3 regions of the Pantoea osteomyelitidis genome follow, and region 3 is predicted to be linked to each of the others. Evidence: predicted binding sites of a transcription regulator. Region 3 holds the regulator's gene; each other region holds the start of a gene.
The links. Region 3 encodes LexA, which represses DNA repair genes until DNA is damaged. Its sites were predicted from a motif close to TNCTGTATGTACATACAGNA; they were not measured.

Region 1 (3,280 bases), on a different contig from region 3:
AACGCCGGTGTCGTGGTCGCTGATGCGGGTACCATTGTTGTTCTGAGTAGAGTCAGCACGCCATACCATGCCGCCCAGACGGGTATACACGTCCAGATCGTCATTGATCGGGTAGCTCAGTTTCGCTGCCAGCTGAATGCCCTGTGCTTTGTACGCGCCGTTGATGGTGTTGCCTTTATACGGCATACGGCCCAGCCAGTCATAACCCAGCTCGAAGCCCAGGTAAGGATTAGCCTGATAACCCAGGAATGCACCAGCGCCAAGCTGGCTTTCATGAGTCGGACCATCGTTGTTTACGTAACCATTACCGTAGTAACCAGTATCGTGATACTGAGACCAGCCCAGTTTAGCACCGGTATACCAGGTGTTATCTTTAGGAGCGGCCTGCGCTACGGTAGCGAAGCCAGCCAGTGCCACTGCAATTGCGATAGCTGTCTTTTTCATTTTTGCGCCTCGTTATCATCCAAATAGGCAATGAGCAAAAAGGTTGCTCTTGGTTGTAATCCTTCGCCGGGTCCAAACGCTCGCTTATGACTCTACCGAAAAAAAACGGAGGTTATTGAGCACCCTGGCGAGGTAAAGTCTACAACGAGATTGGAAACTTACAAGTACGATGTGACGTTGCGCGGTAAAAAAACAGCGATTTATACACACTTTCTCACAATGCACATGGTGATATTGCCGTAAGAAAAGCTCTGTAATTCCGCTAACCCATTGTCAAAGCTGGAAGTAAGAGAATCAGTGAGTTAGCGATAAAACAGTAAAACAAACCACTGAGATAAATCTCAATTTTACTTAATGAAACAAAGTAGACTGAATTTTCAGCTGGTTTGCTGGTCGCGAAGCAACTTTGACGGAATTGCTCGATCGCATGATAAGTCCAAGCGCCTGACCTTCGGCTGCGGCCTTTTCTAACTCACGTCGTTCCTGATCGTTCAGCTCATAATGAATCCATGCCAACACCACGCTGTAATTACCGGTACGTAATGCTTTGATCATCGCTTCAACCGTACTAAAACGATCCGAATGCGCAATATGCATGCTCTTTTCCAGCGGCAAACCCGACTGCTGTAGCCATTCGCGATTCAGCTTATGGGCAGGCGTCAGCCAGAGCTGCCAGCGTGATTCAAGACTTAACTGCTGTAGCAAAGGCAGAAGCAGCATCTGCATCATTCCGGGTTGTTGATCGTGATAGCTCAGTTCAGTGATCCACCCGGAGGAGAAGCGGGGGGTGGAAGTCGATGCATAACGGGCGTGTGGACCAGCTTTTTTCATGAGTTCAGTACGCATGGGGTTATCACTCAGTGATGAACTGTATGAATATACAGTACTGTTTTTATGCACAGAGATCAACCTCATTTTCGGAAAGCGTCTCGCATTTTCACAACAAGAGCGGCGGGAATCGTATTTATTCATTGAACACATAACGCGTTTTTTTTATCTTTTAAATGCATGATTTTCAGGGGATTAATACGTTTCCTCTACAGGGAGGTTATAGCATGAAGAAGTCTCTCCAGGTGATTGAACAATCCAGGCAGCAGCTCGCCGCGCTGGGCAACATTGAGTCCCGTACGCAGTTTGGCGGTTATGCGCTTTCTGTCGAAAAGGTTGTCTTTGCGCTGATAAATGAAGGCGAACTCTATCTGCGCGCCAGCGAAGCGTTACGGGGCTATGCGGCAGAACGCGCCTTACCGCTCCTTGTTTCCCGAAAGCGCGGCATACCTGTTATTCTTGATTATTACAAAGTGGATGACACGCTCTGGCGCAATCCTGATCGCTTGCTGACGCTGTCACAGGCCTCGCTGCAGGAAGCGCGTATCCATCATGACAGGAAAAATATCTCGCAGCGGCTAAAGGACTTACCTAACTTAAGCCTGCGTATCGAGATGATGTTGCGGCAGGTCGGGATCTGTACCGCGGCGCATCTGCGCGAAGCTGGCGCCAAGCAAAGCTGGCTGAAGCTGAAAGCGTTAAATAAACATCTGGGACTGAAAACGCTGCTGGCGCTGCAAGGGGCAATATCCGGCCAGCATCAGGCCGCGTTGCCACAGGAGGTAAAAACGGAATTAAATGAATGGTATCTGAAAGCGATCGGGCAGGAGGCGCTACCCGATACGCTTAACCCTTAGGTAATGGACAGTATTTTTCGTAAGCGAGCCACTTCCGGCAATAGCGCAACCAGAAGCCCGGTCTGCTGCAAAACCAGCGGTGCCCGGGTTTCAGGATTCACTTCGGTCTGACTGATGCGGCTTGCCAGCGCTTGCCGCATCTTTTCGGCCTGCTCATCGCTGACGACATTCACCTGCAACACATCTTCGACATAGCAAACCACATCGTCCAGCAAGGCCAACAGCTCCTGCTGGGTTAACTTCTCCCGATGAGCGCCCAGCGCTGAGATATAGCTGAGAAAAGAGTGGTTAAGACAGAGTAAACGGAAGGCGGATTCACGCAGTCCCTGCTTTGTGCGCGCTTCGCCGCTCATATTGGAAACCACAGAGGCGAGTTCGGCATCGGCATTATGCGCATCGCGCCGGGCGATACGGTAGGCGAGACGGTTATCTTTGCCCTGATGATACTGCTCAAGAATCGCATCCAGATAGCGGCAGTTTGCCGTCAGCGCCCGGTCAGCCACCGCCGACAGGCGACGAAAGCGCCAGTCGGGCCAGATAAATGCCACCGCCAGCCAGGCGAGCGCGCAGCCGAGCAGGGTGTCGATAATGCGCGGCAACGCCACCTCAAAGCCTTCGCCCAGCAGATTGAAGCAGAGCAGTACCAGCAGGGTAATAAACAGCGTGGCCTGGGCATACTGCACCTGACGAAAAGCGAAAAACAGCACACCGCTTAAGACGATAAGAATCAGCTGGCCTTCCGCAGAAGGCACCAGCCAGAGCACCGGCAGGCCAATGGCGATCCCGGCCAGGGTGCCGATGATGCGCAGCGCCAGACGACGTCGCGTGGCGTTATAGTTCGGCTGACAGACAAACAGACTGGTGAGCAGGATCCAGTAGCCGCGCTCAAGCCCGGTTATCTGAATAAAGGCGTAACCAATACAGAGCACCGTCGTCATACGCACGGCATGGCGAAACAGGGGTGAGGCGGGCGAAAGATGACGGCTGAGACGCAGCCGGATATCGCTCCAGCCGCTGAGGCCTTCGCGGGAGAGGTCGATATCGCTCTGATTGGCCGGATCGGCCAGCGTCTGTTCCGATTCAAGGGACGCCAGCTGAGCATCGATGGCGCGCAAATTGCGCAGCAGCCAAAAAAGCGCGCGGATATTGGC
Region 2 (3,280 bases), on a different contig from region 3:
CATAGTCATTGATTTGCGCACAACCGCCTAATGCCAGTGCCGCAACGACAATCCACTTTTTCATGCTGTATCCCTGTCCTCTGTTCAATGGCGGCTACGTTATAATTTTTCCCTGGGGTTGCGCAAGGCATTGGCTTATACAGGCGGGCATGCGCGTGATTTTTCCTCTGCCGGCGTGCAAAGCGCGTTTTATTCAATACGCTAAAGCCAGGAAAAGTCTGTGTGCCTGACAAGCTTCTTTCCAGAGGTTACACTTGCGCAGTGAATAAAACGCAGGAAAAGCGCATGAAAACCCCAGAAGAGTATTACGCCCGCGCGCGTGAAATGTTTTTAACCGCCCATCCCGATTTTCAGGCCGCGCTCAATGAACTCAGCGAGGCGGAGGCGCGTGAAGCAGGTATGTCGCTGACGGCATTGAAAAATTTGCATGCCGAGCGCATCTACGCTGCCTTTTTACGTCAGAAGAAGCTCGACGGTATACTGTTTTCCATTCAGCTCGCCGAGCCGGATAAGGCCGTGGCGGCAGATGCTATCGAAGCCTATCTCAAATCCCATGCAGAAGCGTTAGGGATGAGCTGGGAAGAGTTTTGCCGCAAAAACGAGCTGTAAAAGGCGCTGGCGTAAAATTGCATTATTTATACACCTCCAACCAGACGCCCTTTGCCAGTATAAAGTTGTACAAGCTGTGCAATGTCGTATAAGTTTACTCCACGACTCAGGTCGTAGATTGTCCTTGAACGAATAGTGCTTGTGCACAACCTCTGGAGGTGTCGCTGGATTTCCACCTCCAGAGGTTCATTTTTTTACCCCGCCTGCTCCGCTTTAACCTCTACAAAACGCGCGACAGCCAATAAACGATTAACGTGCGTCAGCAACAAATCCACATCGGTCTGCAAAAATTCCGCCGAGGAGCGTGACGCCGTTACGATAGCTTCCTGTACCGTTTCTGTGATTGTCAGTGAATTCTCTGATTTCGCCTGAATCAGCAAGGCCGCAACAAGCAACGATTGCGCTTCCACCTGCGCGGTTAACTCCTTCGCCTCTACATCCATCGTTGCCATTTTCATTAACATATCAATGACCAACTGTTTCATGTCTGTGCTCCTGAGCGTTCCACCTGGTCACTATCCGCTGTTTAAAGCCTGATTAAACAACAATGCGACGAGTTTGCGAAATGCGCCGTAAAAATAAATTATTCCTCTGGCAGAGGGGTTCCGCTCTTGATACTGTTTGGATTTACAGTATTATTGCGCAGTTTAGTGTTAGCCTAATGGAACCCTCAAATGTTTGTTGAACTGATTTACGACAAGCGCAACGTTGCCGGTCTGCCCGGCGCCCGCGAGATGATTTTGCAGGAACTGGAGAAGCGTGTACATCGGGTTTTCCCTGAGCTGGAAGTCAAGGTGAAACCCATGGAACGTAACGCCATTGAAACCGATATGAGCAAGAATGATAAAGCGACGCTGGCGCGTATTATTGAAGAGATGTTTGACGAAGCGGAGATGTGGCTGGTAGCAGACTAAGCCCGTCACCTCAGCGATAAAATGCGCTGCTGATGGCCGCAACAGAGGCGATTCCGCTACCCCGAATCGCCATTGTCACGGCTTCGCCGTTCACACTCTGCGACTTATTGATCCTTAAGGTTAAATATCACAGAACCTAATAAAGGTTTTCTTTAATTCAGAATGCATGACTGAATTTATAAAGAATTATCCCGCCGATATGCTATTAGCTCAGCCGGAAATTTTACTGCTTTAATCATCCGCTTCACTCTACTTTTCGTGCAGAAAATAAAGCGCATCCGTAAATCAAATAACAGCAGTGAAAGAATATATTTACGCCTTTATCTACAGGAAAGCACGTTACAACTAAAATTATTATCATCCTGACCGATAATCAAAAGCGATAGTGATAAGATAAAAGGAGAAACCTGTATGTATGTAAGGCTGAAAAAAAAGAAGATTTTTTTTCTGAAAACGATTTTCCCTGCTGTTTTCTTTTCTGCGTTATCGCTGCCGATGACCGCCGCTGCAGATACCGGGACGGTGCATTTTCAGGGGAAGATCGTTGAGGATGGCTGTGAAACCAGCGGTGCCGACACGGCTCCCCGTATACGCTGTTACCGTCAGGGTAAATGGCTGTCGCAGCCAATAATGATGAAAGCAGATACTCAAGGTTATCTGCCAGGTAACATCGGCACCACGCAACTACGCTGGATAGATAAAGATAAAAAATTAGCGATTATGACTATTAGCTATCGCTGATTACGTCCCGCTGACTCGCCTTTTGTCGCTTCGCATTTTTTTCACCTCTGTTCAGACTGGCAGAAAGTGACTGATGGATAACTGAAAGTTGATATTTGCAACTGAAGGCATTTATTTATCAAAGCGATAAAGTCAGATTAAATCAAACCCGATGCGTTATTTTTTTATTTTATACAATCGGGTTGTCAATTTCCTCAATCAGATCTTTACTCTGATTTTTAACGCTGCCTACTTTTATCGTGACCGGATGCCAGATAAATTCATCTTCTTTTACCGCCCCGTCATGCGCTATCTCCGCAGCACGCGTTGGTGAGGTTTCCTCACTCATCCACGCCAATGCCGCTTCGGCAGTCAGCACTAATGGCCGCCGGTCATGAATATCCACCATTCCCTTATCACTGGCGGCGGTGACAATCACAAATCCCTCTTTCTCATGCGGTCGGTCGTAAGGCGCTTTACCAATGGCGGCAAAATAGAGCGGCGCGTCGTTGCCGGCATGGATAAAATAAGGTTGTTTTTTATCTGCCGCCCGTTTCCATTCAAACCAGCCGTCTGCCGGGACGATAGCCCGCCCGTGGTTCCAGAGGGGTTTAAACATACGTCCGCTAGCCGCCGTTTCGCTGCGCGCATTGATCAGCGGCGCTTTATCCCACCATTCAGGCGCATAGCCCCATAAAACAGGATCCAGATGCAAGCTGCCGTCTCGCTGGTTAAGCAACAGCACCTTAGTGCCCGGCGCCACGTTAAAGCGCTCGATGGGCATGGGATCGTAAGGGATATCGTTATCTTCTCCCTTGAGAGGGTTCAGATAAGCTTCCCGTGGCTGATACTGAGCAAATCGTCCGCACATATGTTCCTCCTTTTTTCAAGCATAGCGCGCATAGTGGAAAGCTGCTGTGCCCTGCTCTGCGGCTGAAGGAATAATGGTCCTCCCTGACCAGATGCATGTTGTAACCAATCTCATGGCATTTACAGGTACTTCTGAGCCAATACTTTCAGTTCCGCTTTCGCGGCAT
Region 3 (3,280 bases):
CATAAGCCGTGATTACCCAGCCAGGGTAACGTGAACAGCGTTAAACCATAACCCAGCGCGGCAATCGCCATACCATTACGCATTTCACGACCGCGCGTGGCGCCGATAAACATGCCATCCAGTAAATAACACCAGACGCCCGCCAGCGGCATAATGACCTGCCAGATCAGAAAGCGATCCGCCATTTCACGCAGAGAGTCGAGCGAGGTCAACAGCGAGACGATCCATTCACCGCTCAGGGCATAAAACAGCGCGAAGACCAGCGCAACCAGACCTGCCTGACGACAGGCGGCATGCCAGACCCGAAGCAGCTGGCTGCCATCCTGCGCCCCCCAGGCCTCTCCGGAAAAAGCTTCTACCGCATAGGCGAAACCATCAAGCGCATAGGCGGTAAAGGTAAGGAACATCAGCAAAACGGCATTTACCGCCACGACCTGCGGGCCGATACGCGCGCCCAAAATCGTCAGGGAAGCAAAGCAGAGCTGAAGCAGCAAAGAGCGCAGCATGATGTCGCGATTCAGGCGCAGCAGGCGATTAAAATCGCCGCGCCAGCTCTGCTTCAGCAGCGCGCCATCAATTCCCCGCAGCTTCAGCACGCGCCAGACTAACAGCAGCCCCACCGCCAGGGTGACATATTCCGCGAGCGCCGTGGCCGCCGCCGCGCCGGCCACTCCCTGATGCAGACCTAATACCAGCCAGATATCCAGCACGATATTGACCAGGTTACCTACAATCAGCAGCAGCACCGGCGCGCGCGCATACTGCACACCGAGCAGCCAGCCGAGAATCACCAGATTCGCGAGCGTGGCGGGTGCGCTGAGCCAGCGAATATGAATGAAGATTTTAGCCTGTTGCAGCACCTGGCCGTCGCCGCCAACGATGCGGGTGGCTAACTCGCTCAGGGGACCGCGCAGCAAAATGAAAACCAGGCCGGCGGCTAAAGCGATTATCAGGGGTTGTATCAGGGCACGCGCCAGGGCGGCCTTGTCGCCAGCGCCAAAGGCCTGTGCCGTCAGGCCCGTGGTGCTCATACGCAGGAACAGCAGCAGCATAAACAGGAAGCTGGTCGCCGTAGCGCCAACCGCAACGCCGCCGAGATAAACCGGGCTATTGAGATGACCAATAACGGCAGTATCTACCAGACCAAGCAGCGGAACGGTGATATTGGAAAGGATCATAGGCAGCGCCAGCCGCCACAAATTTCTGTCAGTAGAAGAGAAAAAACGCATCAGCAAATCCATGCCTCAGGCCGCTTGCGCCTGTTTATTTTATCGTGACAGCGTTAAAGCAGATGACCGATGCGGAATGCGGGTTATTCCGCATCGGTACAGAAAATGCGCTTAGAACCATTCGCCGTTGCGAACGATACCCACCGCCAGGCCTTCAATCGTCAACGACTGCTGACGCGTGTCGACCACGATAGGCTGGAATTCATTGTTTTCCGGCAACAGCTGCACGATCGATCCCTGTTTTTTCCAGCGTTTTACCGTGACTTCATCATCAATGCGCGCAACCACTACCTGCCCGTTGCGTACATCCTGAGTTTTATGTACCGCGAGCAGATCGCCATCCATAATGCCGATATCTTTCATCGACATCCCGCTGACGCGCAGCAGGAAATCCGCATTGGGTTTAAACAGGTTAGGATCAACGTGATAGTGACCTTCGATGTGCTCCTGCGCCAGCAGCGGCTCACCGGCGGCGACGCGGCCAATCAACGGCAGTCCTGCGCTCGGCTCTTCTTCCATCAGGAGACGAATCCCGCGCGAAGCCCCTGAGACAATCTCAATTACGCCCTTACGCGCCAGCGCTTTAAGATGCTCTTCAGCTGCGTTAGGTGAGCGAAAGCCCAGCTGCGAAGCGATTTCCGCGCGTGTCGGCGGCATGCCCGTCTGGTTAATATGGTCGCGAATCAGGTCATAGACCTGCTGCTGCCTGCTGGTTAATGCTTTCATCCCGCCCCCTGGTTGTTTATACAGTCGCTGTGAGTATATACAGGTATTGGTGAAATGAAAACCGAAACAGAGGGAAAAAGCAGCGGTTTAGCCAATTCCGGAAAGCCTATCGCAAATGCGTCCAGAGCAGCGTGATCCAGACAAAAAGCGCCAGTAAAATACTCAGCAACACGGCGGCGGAACCCATATCTTTCGCCTGACCGGCAAGGGGATGACGCTCCTGGCCGATACGGTCGACCACTGCTTCGATGGCGCTGTTGAGAATCTCCACGATGACGACCAGCACCACGGCGCCGATCATCAACACGCGGGAGATAACGTCTACGTCGATCCAGCAGGCGATAACGATGGCCACGATCGCTGCGAGAACCTCCTGACGAAATGCCGCCTCATGCTGCCAGGCGGCGCGCAGGCCCTTCCATGAATAACCGGCGGCATTTATGATTCGCGTCAAGCCGGTAACGTTATTTGCCATAATATGGGAACCCTTTGAATGGTTTGACGTCAATGTCGGAGCGGTGTGCTTTTGGCGCCCCCACAGATCTTCGCTGCGCTTTCTGGTATGCTTGCGGCGCTTTGCTAACAAGAGGCTTCATGTTGTCTATGTCAGGTTGGCGTAAACTTTATTACAAATTGCTCAATTTACCACTCTCTATTTTGGTGAAAAGTAAGGCCATTCCCGCCGATCCCGTTTCCGAACTCGGACTGGATTCGACCCGGCCTGTTATGTATGTATTGCCCTACGATTCCAAAGCCGATCTGCTGGCGCTGCGTGCTCAATGTATTAAGCACCATCTGCCCGATCCGCTGGAGCCGCTGGAAATAGACGGCGCACTGTTGCCGCGTCATGTTTTTATTCATGACGGGCCGCGCCTTTTTCCCTATTTCGTGCCGAATCTGGAATCGGTGAAAATTTTTCACGAGTATCTCGATCTGCATCGCAGCAACCCGCAGCTGGACGTGCAGATGCTGCCGGTCTCGATGATGTTTGGCCGTGCGCCGGGTCGCGAAGTTCAGGGCGAGCCGACGCCGCATTTGCGCATGCTGAACGGCCTGCAAAAATTCTTCGCCATTCTCTGGCTCGGGCGCGACAGCTTTGTGCGTTTCTCGCCTACCGTCTCCCTGCGTCGTATGGCGACGGAACACGGCACCGACCAATCGATCGCTCAAAAGCTGGCGCGCGTGGCGCGTATTCACTTCGCCCGCCAGCGTCTGGCGGCGATTGGCCCGAGCCTGCCGGCGCGCCAGGATCTTTTCAATAAGCTGTTGCAGTCAAAGGCGATTGAAAAGGCGGTGGAGGATGAAGCGCGCAGCAAAAAGATCTC

Region 1: sulA (SOS-induced cell division inhibitor SulA) is a predicted target of LexA. The motif match lies at 1,311-1,330, and genes of this name have one in related genera.
Region 2: ABU178_RS11725 (DinI-like family protein) is a predicted target of LexA. The motif match lies at 1,225-1,244, and genes of this name have one in related genera.

The regions. Positions count from the first base shown of each region.
Region 1 covers NZ_JBGFSN010000004.1:563,695-566,974, forward strand. Annotated here, with positions in the region: gene ompA (porin OmpA) at 1-444, opposite strand, end outside; gene sulA (SOS-induced cell division inhibitor SulA) at 796-1,290, opposite strand; gene ABU178_RS07585 (TfoX/Sxy family DNA transformation protein) at 1,500-2,129, shown strand; gene yccS (YccS family putative transporter) at 2,126-3,280, opposite strand, start outside.
Region 2 covers NZ_JBGFSN010000004.1:1,401,261-1,404,540, forward strand. Annotated here, with positions in the region: gene yedD (lipoprotein YedD) at 1-64, opposite strand, end outside; gene ABU178_RS11715 (DUF6388 family protein) at 286-609, shown strand; gene iraP (anti-adapter protein IraP) at 804-1,094, opposite strand; gene ABU178_RS11725 (DinI-like family protein) at 1,284-1,523, shown strand; gene ABU178_RS11730 (hypothetical protein) at 1,935-2,264, shown strand; gene ABU178_RS11735 (SOS response-associated peptidase family protein) at 2,434-3,114, opposite strand; gene ABU178_RS11740 (hypothetical protein) at 3,234-3,280, opposite strand, start outside.
Region 3 covers NZ_JBGFSN010000003.1:31,997-35,276, reverse strand. Annotated here, with positions in the region: gene dinF (MATE family efflux transporter DinF) at 1-1,229, opposite strand, end outside; gene lexA (transcriptional repressor LexA) at 1,341-1,955, opposite strand; gene ABU178_RS02400 (diacylglycerol kinase) at 2,062-2,430, opposite strand; gene plsB (glycerol-3-phosphate 1-O-acyltransferase PlsB) at 2,559-3,280, shown strand, end outside.